DNA from 2 places in the Roseateles sp. genome. Region 1 is predicted to be linked to the other one. Evidence: predicted binding sites of a transcription regulator. Region 1 holds the regulator's gene; the other holds the start of a gene.
What was found. The regulator sigma-54, encoded in region 1, starts transcription at its own class of promoters, with help from an activator protein. The targets are predictions, from matches to a motif close to TGGCANGNAANCTGCTTT.
Positions count from the first base shown of each region.

Region 1 (7,187 bases):
AGATGAACGAGAAGAAGATCATGAAACGTCGCGAGTTTTCTGCCCTGTTGTCGACTCCTCTGGCGCTGGGCGGCCTGAGCCTGGCCCCGCAGCTGGCCCTGGCGCAAACCGACCCCTTTGCCGGCAAGTACCAGACTCTGGCCCAGGCCCTGCCCGTGGCCGTGCCGGGCAAGATCGAGGTGGTGGAGTTCTTCTGGTACGGCTGCCCGCATTGCTACGCCTTCGAGCCGGTGCTGGCGCCCTGGATCAAGCAACTGCCGGCCGATGTCGCCTTCCGCCGCGTCCATGTCGGCTTCAACGCCATGATCAAGCTGCACCAGCGCCTGTTCTACGCCTTGGAAGCCTTGGGCAAGGCCGCCGAGCTGCAAGACAAGATCTTCCATGCCTTCCACGTTGAGCGCCTCGAGCTCAACGACGAGAAAAGCCTCACCGAGCTGGTCGTGCGCCTGGGCGTGGACGGTGCCAAGTTCAAGGATGCCTTCAACGCTTTCGGCGTGGTCACCAAGGCCGGCCAGGGCGCCAAGCTCTCCGAGGCCTACCGCATCGATGGCGTGCCGGCGCTGGGCATTGGCGGCCGCTATCTGACCTCGCCCTCGATCGCAGGCCTGCGCGGTGACAGTGAAGTTGCCAATGGCCGCCGTGCCCTGGCCGCTGCCGACCATCTGATCCAGTTGGCCCGCGCCGCCAAGGCCTGAGGCACGGAAGCCCGATCTCACCACCTGCCCCCTGCGAAGCGATGAAACCGATCTCCCGCCGTGATTTCTCCGTCTGCCTGGCCGCCACCGGCCTGCCGGCCCTGAGCCTGGCTCAAGGCGCTGCGCCGGTCGAAGGCAAGCATTACCTGCGCCTGGCCCAGCCCTTGCCAGCCACGCCGGGCAAGATCGAGGTGTATGAATTCTTCCTCTACACCTGCCCGCACTGCTTCGCCTTCGACCCGCTGGTGTCGGCCTGGGCCAAGCAGTTGCCGGCCGATGTCAGCTTCCGTCGCGTCCATGTCGGTGTGGGCGCCATGCACAAGCTGCACCAGCGCCTGATGTTTGCCCTGGAGACCCTGGGACGACTCGGGGACTTTCACGAGTCCGTGTTCAAGGCCATCCATGTCCAGCACCTGGACCTCAGCGACGAAAAGGCCATCACCAAGTTCGCTGTCAGCCTGGGCCTGGACGAGGCCAAGTTCAAGGCCGCCTTCAATTCCTTCAGCGCCCAGGGCCGCCCGGCCCAGTCGGCCCAGCTGGCCGCGGCCTACCGTGCCGACACCGTGCCGGCGATCGGTATTGGCGGCCGCTTCCTGACCAGCCCCAGCATGGCCGCCCCAGGGCAGAACCCGCAAGTGGGCGGGCAAGCGGCCCTAGCTTTGACGAACCAGTTGATCCAGCAACTGCGCAGCGGCAAGGCCTGAGGGCCACCCCTCACGCGCAGCGACGCCGCGAGCCCGGCAGGGCGGGCCGCGTACTAGAATGGCCTGCAAGATTTGTGCCGCCACCCGTCGGCGTCCACGCCCTTGCCTGACCGAACCCCTGTGCCCATGAAGCTGTCCTCGCGTTCCACCGCCCTGCCCGGCCTGCTGGCGACCCTGGTCCTGGGCCTGGCCGCTGGCGCAGCCCAGGCCGAGAAGGCCGACCGCGGCAAGCCACTCAATATTTCCTCCAAGAACGGCGGCAGCGTCGAGATCGCCAAGCAGCGCACCGAGTTCAACGGTGATGTGGTGCTGAGCAAGGGCAGCCTGGTGCTGCGCGCCGAGAAGCTCGATGTGCGCGAGACCGGCGACGGCTACCACCAGGTCTATGCCAATGGCCAGACCGGCAAGCAGGTCAGCTTCCGCCAGGCACGCGACATTCCGGGCGAGGCCATCGAAGGCCTGGCCGACCAGCTCGAGTACGACACCCGCAGCGACACCGTGCGCTTCATCGGCAACGCCGTGGTGCGGCGCCTGCAAGGCACGACCGTGGCCGACGAGGTGACCGGCGCGGTCATCCTGTTCGACAACCGCAGCGAGGTGTTCACCTTGGAAGGCGGCCAAAGCTCGCCCCACCCGAGCGGCCGTGTGCGCGTGGTGATGATGCCGCGCGGCGCCGCCTCGGAGCCCGCCGCCACGCCGGCTTCGGGCATCCAGCTCAAGCCGAGCACCAGCCTCAGCCCGCGCAAGACGCCATGAGCGCCGGCCACCACAACGCGCCGGTGTCGGCGCTGGAATCCGGCGTGCGCAGCCGCCTCGAGGCGGAGGGCTTGGCCAAGAGCTATGGCGTGCGTCGCGTGGTCAAGAACGTGCACCTGGGCGTCAACAGCGGCGAGGTGGTCGGCCTGCTCGGGCCCAATGGCGCGGGCAAGACCACCAGCTTCTACATGATCGTCGGCCTGGTGCGCGCCGATGCCGGCGAGATTCGCATCGACGGCCAGTCGGTCGAGCACCTGCCCATCCACCAGCGCGCCCGCTTGGGCCTGAGCTATCTGCCGCAGGAAGCCTCGATCTTCCGCAAACTGACGGTGGAACAGAACATCCGTGCCGTGCTGGAACTGCAGCGCGACGAGCAGGGCCGCGCGCTGAAAGAGCCGCGCATCAAGGAACTGCTGGAAGCCCTGCTGCACGACCTCAGCATCGAAAAGCTGCGCGACAGCCCGGCGCCGGCGCTCTCGGGCGGCGAACGCCGCCGCGTCGAGATTGCCCGCGCCCTGGCCACCCAGCCGCGCTTCATCCTGCTGGACGAACCCTTTGCCGGCGTGGACCCGATCGCGGTGCTGGAGATCCAGCGCATCATCGGTTTCCTGAAGGCGCGCCAGATCGGCGTGCTGATCACCGACCACAATGTGCGCGAGACCCTGGGCATCTGCGACCGCGCCTACATCATCAGCGAGGGTTCGGTGCTGGCCGAGGGCACGCCGGACGAGATCGTCGCCAACGCCGATGTGCGCAAGGTTTATCTCGGCGAACATTTCCGCATGTGATGTGATGGCGAGCCTCCTGACAGCGCCGGGCCTGCGGCCATGAAGCAATCGCTCCAGGTTCGCCTGAGTCAGCATCTGGCGCTGACGCCGCAGCTGCAGCAGTCGATCCGTCTGCTGCAACTGTCCACCCTGGAACTGAACCAGGAAGTCGAGCAGATGCTGGCGCAGAACCCGCTGCTCGAAACCGAAGACGACTTCGCCGTCGCAGCGCCCGAACTGCCCGAGTTGCGCCAGGCCAGTGCCGCCGAAGACAGCGGCGCCGAGCGCGAACTGGGCGGCGGCGCCGAGGCCGAGGCCACGCCCGAGCTCAAGGCCGAGGACTTCGGCAACAGCGAGCGCGAGGACTGGGAGAACGGCACCGAGGGTGACGATTTCGACGGCATCCGCGAGCTGCCCAGCAACAGCGGCAGCGGCTCCGGCAGCAACGACGAAGACGGCGAGCGCAGCGAGCAGGAATCGGCCGAGATTTCCCTGCAAGAACATCTGCAGCAGCAGATGGCCGGCATGAGCTTGAGCGAATCCGACCAGCTGGCCCTGCGCCTGCTGATCGATTCCCTGAACGAGGACGGCCTGCTGGAAGACAGCCTGGAGTCGATTGCCGAGGCCTTGATCCCCGACGCGGGCGAGGACAGCGCGGCCGAACGCGAGGACCTGCTCGACCACCTGCGCATCGCCCTGAAGTGGCTGCACCATATGGACCCGGCCGGCGTCGGCGCCCGCGATCTGCCCGAGTGCCTGGTGCTGCAGCTGCGCCAGCTGCCGCGCAGCGCGCCGCAGGTGATCGCCATCATGATCTGCAAAAAGCACTTGGACCTGCTGGCCAAGCGCGACAGCCGCCGCCTGATGCTGCTGACCGGCGCCGACGAGCCCTTGCTGCGCGAGGCGCAGGCCCTGATCGTGGCGCTCGAGCCCAAGCCGGGCCGGCGCTTTGCCCACGGCCAGGCGCCGGCGGTGATTCCCGATGTGATCGTGCGCAAGGTCGGGCGCGAGCTGCGCGTCATCATCAACCCCGAGGTCGCGCCCAAGCTGCGCATCAACGAGCTCTACGCCAATGCCCTGCGCCAGACGCGCGGCGGCATCAGCAACAGCGCCCTGGGCGGCGCGCTGCAGGAGGCGCGCTGGTTCATCAAGAACATCCAGCAACGCTTCGACACCATCCTGCGTGTCTCCACTGCCATCGTCGAGCGCCAGAAAGGTTTCTTCAGCCACGGCGCCGTCGCCATGAAGCCGCTGGTGCTGCGCGAGATCGCCGACGAGCTGGGCCTGCATGAGTCGACCATCTCGCGGGTGACCACGGCCAAGTACATGGCCACGCCTTTCGGCACCTTCGAGCTCAAGTACTTCTTCGGCTCGGGCCTGTCCACCGAGGCCGGCGGCGAGGCCTCCAGCACCGCCGTGCGCGAGCTGATCAAGCAGTTCATCGCCGCCGAGAACCCGGCCAAGCCCCTGTCCGACAGCGCCCTGGCCAATATGTTGGAAGAACAAGGCATCCAGGTCGCGCGCCGTACCGTCGCCAAGTACCGCGAAGGCATGCATATTGGGACGACGACGATGCGGCGCGTGGTTTGAAGGGTGAGTGGTGAACGAGTGAACAGGTGAATGGGTGAACAACACACCACGACTCACCATTCACCTGTTCACTCGTTCACCCGTTCACCGCAGCTCACCAAACGTGAACACGCACACCGATTTCAGGTGATTCCCATTTCGAGGCATGCCATCATGCCGCCGACTTGGATCGTTACTTGAAAGGTCTGCCGTGAACACCATCCACCGCACCTCAGCTGACGCTCGCCTGCCCGCCCTGCTGATGCTCGCTGCCGGCCTGGCCTGGGCCGCACCCTCGCAGGCGCAGACTGAGGCTCAAGCCACGAGCAGCACCGCCTCCAGTTACAGCCGCGTGATCGCCTTCGGCGACAGCCTGTCAGACAACGGCAACTTCTACCGCGCCACGGGTGGCGCCGTGCCCCAGCCCGGCAACTATTTCCAGGGCCGCTTTTCCAACGGCCCGGTGGCCGTCGAGCACCTCGCCCAAGGCCTGGGCGTGAGCCTGCAAGACTACGCCTGGGGCGGCGCCCAGACCGGCTGGCTCAACGGCGCGGCGGTGGCTGCAGGCGCCCCGGCCGCCTTGCAAAACACCGGCATGCTCTCGCAGGTCGGCACCTTCCAGGCCGGGCTGGCCGGCATGGCCGCCGACAGCCAGGCGTTGTACCTGCTCTGGGGCGGCGCCAATGACTTCCAGTACCAGGGCTTCTCGCAGGCCACCGGACAAGCGGCCATCCAGAACCTCAGCAGCGCGGTCCAGACCCTCTACGGCCTGGGTGCGCGCAACTTCCTGATGCCGGGCCTGCCCGACCTGGGGCAGACGCCAGGCGGCCTCTCCTCCGGCCTGTCGGGTCAGCTGCATCTGCTGTCCCTGGGCTTCAACCTCGGCCTGAATCAAGCCATCGGCCAGCTGCGGGCCTTGCCCGGCATCGACATCCGCTATTTCGACGTCCTGGGCGCGCAGCAGGTCCTGGTCGACAACGCCGCCCAATACGGCCTGAGCAACGTCACCGAGGCCTGCTTCACCGGCTATGTCGGCCAGCCCAATGGCAGCACCTGCAGCAACCCCGACGGGTATATGTTCTGGGACCGCATCCATCCGACCGCGGTCACCCACAGCGTGCTCGGCCAGGGCATGCTGGCCGCCGTGCCGGAGCCGCAAACCCTGCTGCTGATGAGCTTGGGCCTGATGGCTGTGCTGGGCCTGAACCGCCGTCGCCGCGCCTGAGTACGGCCGAGGCGGCCAATCCTGGGACAATCGGGCCCATGGCCGCCAAAGAATCCCCCAAAGACCTGCACCACCTCTTCGTCTCCTGCCCCTCGGGCGTGGAGCGCCTGCTTGACGAAGAGGTGCGGGCCATCCTGCCCAAGACCCATATCGAGGTGCTGCGCGGCGGCATCGCGCTGAAGAGCGATCTCGAAGGCGTGATGAAGCTCAACCTCGAATGCCGGCTGGCGCAGCGCGTGCTGATCGAACTGATCTCGGGCGGCTACCGCCACGAGGACGACATCTACGCCCTGGCTCGCCGCATCGACTGGTGCGACTGGATCACACCGGCCGAGACCATCCGCGTCGACACCGTGGCCCAGCGCTCGCCGCTGCGCAGCCTCAACTTCGCCACCTTGCGCGTGAAAGACGCCATCTGCGATGTGCTGCGCGATGCCACCGGCGAGCGGCCCAGCGTCGACACCCGCTTCCCCGACCTGCCGGTGATGCTGCACCTCAGCGAAACCGACGCCACGCTCTACATCGACACCTCGGGCGAGCCCCTGTTCAAGCGCGGCTGGCGCGAGGACAAAGGCGACGCCCCGCTGAAGGAAACCCTGGCCGCCGCCATGCTGGCCGCGGCCGGCTGGAAGGGCACGCCCGAAACCGGCGGCGCCCTGCACGACCCCTGCTGCGGCTCGGGCACCATCGCCGTCGAAGCCGCGCAAATCGCATGTGGCATGGCCGCCGGCATGCAGCGCCGCTTTGCCTTCGAGCGCCAGCTGCCCTTCGTGCCCCTGCGTGGCCGCTGGCAGGCCATCAAGCAGGCCGCCAAGGACCGCGAGCATGCGCCCGCCGTGCCGATCTTCTGCAGCGATGTGGCCTTCCGCATGGTCGATTTCGCGCGCCGCAATGCCGAGCGCGCAGGCGTGGCCCAGTACATCCAGTTCAACGGCGGTGACGCGCTCGAACGCCCCGCGCCCGAGCTGCCCGAGGGCATGCCCGGCACCATCTTGATGAACCCGCCCTACGGCGAGCGCATCGAAGTGCGCGGCAAGGCCGGCAATGTGCAGATGAGCCGCGATGCTGGCGGCTCCGAAGCGCGCGATGCCGGCGACGACTTCTTCCCCCGCCTGGCCGCCCACTGGAAGCGCGCCTACACCCAGAACGCAGCCGGCTGGACCGCCTGGCTGCTCTGCCCGGACATGAAGCTGCCCAGCAAGATGCGCCTGAAGGAATCGCGCAAGTTCCCGATGTGGAATGGCCCGATCGAATGCCGGCTGTTCCGCTTCGACCTGATCAAGGGCTCGGCGCGCAAGGACAAGGGCAGCGGGGACGAGGCCAGCGCCGAGGCCTGAACGCCCGCCGGCTCAGGCTTCCGACAGTGCCAGCCAGCCGAGCACCGCCAGCGGCGCTGTATCGGCGCGCAGGATGCGCGGGCCCAGTTGCACGGCCACGAAACCCTGGGCACGGGCCGCGTCTTCTTCAGCGG
Region 1 covers NZ_OZ253537.1:1,114,932-1,122,118, reverse strand. Annotated here, with positions in the region: gene ACQY39_RS04975 (thiol:disulfide interchange protein DsbA/DsbL) at 21-695, shown strand; gene ACQY39_RS04970 (thiol:disulfide interchange protein DsbA/DsbL) at 737-1,399, shown strand; gene lptA (lipopolysaccharide transport periplasmic protein LptA) at 1,526-2,155, shown strand; gene lptB (LPS export ABC transporter ATP-binding protein) at 2,152-2,943, shown strand; gene ACQY39_RS04955 (RNA polymerase factor sigma-54) at 2,983-4,512, shown strand; gene ACQY39_RS04950 (SGNH/GDSL hydrolase family protein) at 4,703-5,716, shown strand; gene ACQY39_RS04945 (THUMP domain-containing class I SAM-dependent RNA methyltransferase) at 5,755-7,053, shown strand; gene ACQY39_RS04940 (16S rRNA (uracil(1498)-N(3))-methyltransferase) at 7,066-7,187, opposite strand, start outside.

Region 2 (7,187 bases), 2.5 Mb from region 1:
CGCCGCGGAACGCTGTGGGTAGTGGTCCAGTTCTGCAAAGCTGCACAAGGCCTGCGCATCGCAGTGCAACAGGTCGGCAAAGACCGTGAGCGCCGGTGCTTGCAAGGCGGCCAGCACCTGGTTGGCCGTGGCCAAGGCATGGGCTTCGGAGTCACGCAGCCGAGCGGTCGGCGCCGGCTGCTGCCACCAGGCAAAGGGCGGCAGGGGCTCGCTTGGTGGCGGCATGCAAAAACCGTCGCCGAAATGCAGGCGCGGCAGGCCCAGCCCCCGGGTGGCGAGCAGGGCGGTTGGCGCGTGATCGAGCACCAGCAGATCGGGTTGGATCAGGGCCAGAAGATGGCACCAGGCCCGACAGATGCCGGTCAGGGCGCGCGGATTGAGAAAGCCGAAGGGCATCAGCAACTCGGGGTAGCTGATCGGACTGGGCAGCTGGGTCAGGCGGCCCAACCACAGTGGCGCTTGCAGGGCCGGCACATCATGCGGGCTCAGCAGGGCCTCAGCGCCGAGCAGATCACGGAGCACAAAGACCGGCCGGTGACCCCGTTCGCGCAGGGCCAGGGCCACGGGCAACAGGCGTGACAGATGACCGTAATCACCTCCGAGCTCCCAGGCAAAAACAATCGTGGCCATCAGGCGGTGGCACCCGGCAGCGGAGCCGCGGGCACAGGTTCAAAGTTCAGCAAGAGAAGCGGCGCCCGCAGGCGCCGCCAAAGAATCACCCGATCCGTGAGTGCCGCGCAGGCTGCACTCGCATCAGGTCGCGCTGACCGATCAGGCTTGGCTCGCGCCCTTGCGACGGCGCGTCGTGGCGGCCAGTCCGGCCAGGCTCAAGCCCAGCAGTGCCAGGGTATCCGGCTCCGGGACGGATGCGGTCGGGCTGATGTTGAAGTTGCTTGGATTGCCCCAACCAAACGGGTCACCGGAGCGCGCCGTGGCCGAACCAGCTCCGCCGTTGTTGCACCCTTCGAATGCCGGCGCGAGGCCACCCTTGGCCGCAAGCGTCGGGCAATCGCCATAGCCGCCACCGTCACTCTGCAGATCACCGGAAACCGTGGCAACGATGTCGTAGTCCAGGGTGAAGCTTTCGCCCACGCCGATCATGCCCATGCTGACATTGAACACGGCGTCGCTGGCGTACTCGCTGCCACAGCTCATGTAGCTGGCCAGGCTGCCCAGGTCATCGCTGGTGCAGGTGCTGGAGCCGTCGGCAGCCTGGGTGCGCGTGGTGCGATCACGGGCCACGGCCACGCCGTCCTTGCTCACCTGCAGCAGCAGATCCGCAAAGCCCAGGCCGGTACCACCAATGCCCAGCTCGCCGCTGTCCACATGGAAGGCGAAGTTGAAGAGCTGGGCCACGCCGGTGGTGTTGGTGAAGGTGCGGCTGTAGCGGGTGCTGGTCGAGGCCGAGAAGCTGCCGCTGCCGGTCACACGGGCACCGAAATAGCTGGTCGCGCCGGCATCGCCGTAGGTATGGAAGAACAAGGAGCCCTCAGCCGTGCTCGGGCTGTGATAGAAATCGGCGCCGGTGGCGGTGATGCTGGGCGGTTCGATGGCCATGCCGTCCACGCTGCTGCCGCTGCTGGGAAGGGCGTAATCGGCGGTCAGGCGGATCTGGCCGTCCGTCATATTGCCGACCACCACCGGAGCCGCCATGGCGAGGCCGGACAACAAGGCCAGCACGCCGGCGCTGACATGCTTGAGTTGGAAGCTGCTGTGTTTCATCGGGAGATCTCCGTTGTTTTAAGACTGTGACTTAGTGCACAAATCCAAACATGCAAGAACCACGCCATGCGCAGCAAGTTCAGCAGGCACGGGCCCCTTTCAATCGGCTAGCCCGTGAACGCCAAGTTTTCCGACATTGATGTTTACCCTTGCGAGCGAAGCCAGCGGCCTGCAGGTTTTCAGCTCAACGCGCGGTGCCGCGCCAGCGGCGGGTTCTTGGCGAAGTAACGGGCGATGCCAGTGGCCAGGGCCTCGACCAGTTTGGCCTGGTAGTCGGCATCGCGCAGCTTGGCCTCTTCCTCGGGGTTGGAGATGAAGGCCGTCTCCACCAGGATAGACGGCACATCGGGCGCCTTGAGCACCGCAAAGCCGGCCTGTTCGACCCGACGCTTGTGCAAGGTACCGACGCGGCCGATCTGGCCCAGCACCTCGCTGCCGAGCTTGAGGCTGTCCTTGATCTGGGCCGTGGTGCTCATGTCCAGCATGGCCTTGAGCACGCTGGCATCTTTGACCGCAGCATTGACCCCACCGACCAGATCGGCGGCGTTTTCGCGGCTGGCCATCCATTTGGCGGCCTGGCTGCTGGCCGCCCCGTCGCTGAGTGCAAACACCGAGGCGCCGCGCGCCTTGGGCGTGAAGAAGGCATCGGCATGGATGGATACGAACAGGTCGGCTTGCACTCGGCGCGCCTTCTGCACCCGCTGCTGCAAGGGCACGAAGTAGTCGCCCTCGCGGGTCAGCAGCACCCGCATATTGGGGTTGCGGTTCAGCCGATCGCGCAGCTGCTGGGCAATCGCCAGCACCACATCTTTCTCGCGCAATCCGCTGGGGCCGATGGCTCCGGGGTCTTCGCCACCATGGCCCGGGTCCAGGGCGATCACGATCAAGCGATCGAGTTTGGCCTGAGAGGGCTCGGACGGCGCTGCCGCTGGCAGCGTCGGCGTCGGTGCGGGTGTGTTCTGCTGCTGCGGCGACGACGCTGCGCTGGCGCCAGGTTTGGCCGAGGTCTGGGCATTCAGATCGGGCTTGTCGAGCTTGGCGATCAGGTCGCCGAGCGCATCTTGCACCGACTGCGCCGCCTCTCGCTCGGCCTGGACCTTGTCCTTGATCAGGGCCAGCAAGGGGTCGACCGCCACCTTGGGGTAGAGGTCGAAGACGAGGCGGTGCTGGTAGGCCGCCACCGGCGCCAAGGTGAAGATCTGCGGCGCCACCGGCTGCTTGAGGTCCAGCACGATGCGTACCACGCGCGGCGTGTTCTGACCGACGCGCACACCGGCGATGAAGGGGTCATCGGCCTTGACTTTGCCCAGCAGGCCGCGCAGATTGGGGCTCAGCTCCAGGCCGTCGACATCGATGACCAAGCGATCGGGGGCCTCCACCAGAAAATGGGTCGCGGCCAGGGACCGGTCGGACTCCAGCGTCACCCGGGTGTAGGCCTCGGCCGGCCAGACCCGCACGGCGACGATATTGCTGCCGGCGTGGGCGGCCGCAGCCGCACCCGCGGGCAGGGCGCGCAAGATCAGGGCCAGGCTGCCCATGGCGCGCAGCGCCTGGCGCCGTTCAGCGAAGCCGCGCTTCACGAAGCCTGCTCCAGCTGCTGCAGCAAGACCTGACCCCGGGCCGTGCCGGCACGCAGCTCGACCTGGCGGCTGTCGTCGTCCTGAGCCTCAATCCAGACTTGCAGATCGGCCGGCGGCAGCATGCCCTCGGCCTTCTCCGGCCATTCGCTGAGCTTGAGCCCGGGCGCGCTGAAGATGTCGCGAAAGCCGGCGTCCTCCCACTCGCGCGGGTCGCTGAAGCGGTAGAAATCGAAATGGCTGACGAGGCCGGCCGAACCCCAGTCGGCCAGGTCATAGGACTCCAGAACCGCGTAGCTGGGGCTCTTGATGCGCCCGGCGACGCCCAGGGCGCGCAGCAGATGGCGCACCAAGCTGGTCTTGCCGGCACCAAGGCTGCCATGCAGCTCCAGGCTGGCGTCAAGCAGGGCCGGGCAGAGCGCCAGGCGCTCCGCGAAGGCCTGGGTGGCGGCCTCATCGGGCCAGCGCAAAGAGCGAGTTTCTAGAATGCGCAAATGACGCAGGCTCCACAACAATCGAACAAGGACGACAAGTCAGCGGACTTTGACGCAGCGGCCGTGATGGCCGATCTGCAGCGCTGGGCTCATGAGCTGGGATTCTCACAGATCGGCGTGGCTGATATCGACCTGCACAGTGCAGAAGCGGGCTTGTTGGCCTGGTTGCAAGCCGGCTTTCACGGCTCCATGCACTATATGCAAAGCCATGGCCTCAAACGGGCCCGGCCTGCCGAGCTGGTGCCGGGCACGCTGCGCGTGCTGAGCCTGCGTATGGATTACCTGCCGCAGGACAGTGCGCCCGATTGGCAAACCGTGGAATGGCAGCGTTTGAACGATCCGCAGCGCGCCCAGGTCTCGCTGTATGCCCGTGGACGCGACTATCACAAGGTGCTGCGCGCTCGCCTGCAACAACTGGCCACGCGACTGAGCGACGCCGTCGGGCCTTTTGGTTACCGCGTCTTCACCGACTCCGCGCCGGTGCTCGAGGTGGAGCTGGCGGCGCGCTCCGGCATCGGCTGGCGTGGCAAACACACCCTGACCCTGCACCGGGACGTGGGCTCGATGTTCTTTCTCGGCGAGATCTACATCGACCTGCCTTTGCCGCTCAGCGAACCGGTCACGGCCCATTGCGGCCAGTGCACGGCTTGCCTGGACGCTTGCCCGACCGGCGCCATCGTCGCGCCCTACCGCGTCGATGCGCGGCGCTGCATTTCCTACCTGACCATCGAGCATGAGGGCGCCATCCCACTCGAACTGCGGTCCCTGATCGGCAACCGCCTCTATGGCTGTGACGATTGCCAACTGATCTGCCCCTGGAACAAGTTCGCCCAGAAGTCCCGCCTGGCCGATTTCGACGCCCGGCCGGCCATGGCGAGCGGCGATCTGCTCGCGTTCTGGAGCTGGGACGAAACCCAGTTCCTGCGCCAGACCGAAGGATCGGCCATGCGCCGCATCGGCCATGCACGCTGGCAACGCAATCTGGCCGTGGTCTCGGGCAATGCCTTGCGCCAACGGGATTGGCCGGAGCTGCGCGCCGTGCTGCAGACCCTGCGGCCGGCGGCCAGCGAGCTGCTGGCGGAGCACCTCAGCTGGGCGCTGGCGCAAGCGCCTGCCCGGCCTACAACCAGCGCAACACCACCAGCCACAGCGGCAGACTGAGCATGCCCAGCAGGGTGGACAGGGTCACCAGGCCGGCCACAAAGGGCCCGTTGCCGCCCATGCGCACGGCCAGCACATAGGCGCTGGAGGCGGTGGGCAGGGCGGTGAACAACAGCAGCGTGGCGCGCTGAGGCGCCGGCAGCTGCAAGGCCAGGGCCAGGCCGAGCCCGACCAAAGGGAGAGCCAGATGGCGAATGCCCAGCAGGGCAGCGGCCAGGCCCGGCGCCTCGCGCAGGGCGCCGAAACGCAGACCCGCGCCGACCGCCATCAGACCCAGGGGCAGGGCGGCCAGGCCAATCCGGTGCAGGGTCAGAGCGGCGGGCTCGGGCAGCTTCAAGCCCAGCAAATTGCCCGTCAGGCCGGCCAAGGTGGCCAGGATCAAGGGATTGCGTGCGAGTTCGCGCAGGTAGCCGTGTCCGCCATGTCGGGCCAAGGGCCAGACGGCGGCGATATTGCAGATCGGCACACACAGCGCGATCAGCAGCGCCACCCAGGCCACGCCTTGTGCGCCGTGCAGGCGCTCGGCCAGGGCCAGGGCGATGAAGGAATTGAAGCGAAAGGCGGTCTGCGCCCCCGACGCATGGAAACGGGCATCGACGCCGGGCAGGGCGCGCAGGCTGTAGGCCAGCAGCACGCCGATCACACAACTGAGCACGCCGCCGAGGGCCAGGTCGGCAGTGGCGCCCGGCTGCAAAGGTGTGCGCAGGATGGAATTGAACAGCAGCACCGGGAACAGCAGGTAGTAGACCAGGCGCTCGGCGGCCTCCCAGACCGGGCGGTCCAGGCCGCTGTAGCGGCACAGCAGGAAGCCGCAAAGGATGAGCAGAAAATCGGGCAGCAGCAGCAAGACATCGGGCATGGCCCGCAGTGTGCCAGGGGGCAGGAAGCCTTGCTGCGCGCGGCCGAACGGCCGGGCGCATTCGGTGCTACCCCTCAGCGAAGACGCGCCCAAGGCGCTTCAGGCTGTTGATGCGGGTATCGTTGCACCTATGTTCAGACTTCAGCGATGCCCCATGCCTGCAGCCAACGCCACACGCTCGACCCTTTCCGCCACCGCGCCCTCACGTCGCCAGTGGCTGCTCCAAGCGAGCGCAGTGGCCGTCACCGTTTGCATGTCCGCCCCGGTGCTGGCTTTCAAATACGAAGACCAGGAATTCGAGGACAAGATCCAGCTGGCCGGCAGCGCCTTGCTGCTGAACGGCGTGGGCAAGCGGGCGGTGTCCATCTTGCGCGGCTATGTGGCCGGGCTGTATTTGAGCCGCAAGTCCGCCTCGCCGGACGCTGTCTACGCCGCCAGTGGCCCGAAGCGGGTGCAGATCCGCATGCTGCTCGAGGTCGGCGCCGAGGAGTTCGTCAAGGCCGTCAACAAGGGCGTGGGCCGCAATTGCAGCGAGGCCGAGAAAGAAGCGCTGAGCACGCGCCTGCCCTTGTTCACGCAGAACCTGCAGTCGGTCGGCAAGGTGCGCAAGGGAGACCTGATCAATATCGACTACCTGCCCGAGCAAGGCACAGTGCTTTACGTCAACGGCAAGCAATGGGGTCAGGTCGTGCCAGGTGCCGACCTTTACACCGCCTTCCTGAAGGTGTTCCTTGGCGACAAGCCGGTGGATAAACGGCTCAAGGCCGGCTTGCTGGGCGAGGCCACCAGCTGAGCTACGTAGAAATGCGTGCCTGAGGCCAGCGAGCTCGGGCTAGGATGGTGAGAAATCACCTTCTGGAGACCGGAATGAAGCAGATCACCCGCCGCACAACCCTCCGTCTGAGTGCCGCTGCGGCCGCCTGTCTGGCCATCGGGCCGCTGGCAGCGCAGACGCCCTATCCGAGTGCCAAGCCGGTGCGCCTGATCGTCCCTTTCGCTCCGGGCGGTACCACGGACATCATTGCCCGTGTTGTGGCCGAGAAGGTCAACCAGGCCCTGGGTCAGAACATGCTGGTCGAGAACAAGGCCGGTGGCGGCGGCTCGGTGGGGGCCAACGAGATCTCCAAGGCGGCGCCCGATGGCTACACCCTGGGTGTGGCGACGGTATCGACCACGGCGGCCAACCCGGCCATCAACCCCAAGATCCCCTACAACCCGATCAGCGACTTCACGCCCATCATCAATATGGCGGCCACGCCCAATGTGATCGCCGTGCACCCGAGCTTTCCGGCGCGTGACTACAAGGGCTTTGTGGCCGAGCTCAAGAAGAACCCCGGCAAGCACAGCTTTGCCAGCTCGGGCACGGGCGGCATC
Region 2 covers NZ_OZ253537.1:3,659,856-3,667,042, reverse strand. Annotated here, with positions in the region: gene ACQY39_RS15785 (glycosyltransferase) at 1-630, opposite strand, end outside; gene ACQY39_RS15780 (PEP-CTERM sorting domain-containing protein) at 772-1,722, opposite strand; gene ACQY39_RS15775 (N-acetylmuramoyl-L-alanine amidase) at 1,902-3,260, opposite strand; gene tsaE (tRNA (adenosine(37)-N6)-threonylcarbamoyltransferase complex ATPase subunit type 1 TsaE) at 3,299-3,769, opposite strand; gene queG (tRNA epoxyqueuosine(34) reductase QueG) at 3,860-4,954, shown strand; gene ACQY39_RS15760 (AEC family transporter) at 4,914-5,813, opposite strand; gene ACQY39_RS15755 (chalcone isomerase family protein) at 5,968-6,606, shown strand; gene ACQY39_RS15750 (tripartite tricarboxylate transporter substrate binding protein BugE) at 6,681-7,187, shown strand, end outside.
Region 2: a site for sigma-54 is predicted at 1,772-1,789, ahead of ACQY39_RS15780 (PEP-CTERM sorting domain-containing protein). Genes of this name have one in related genera too.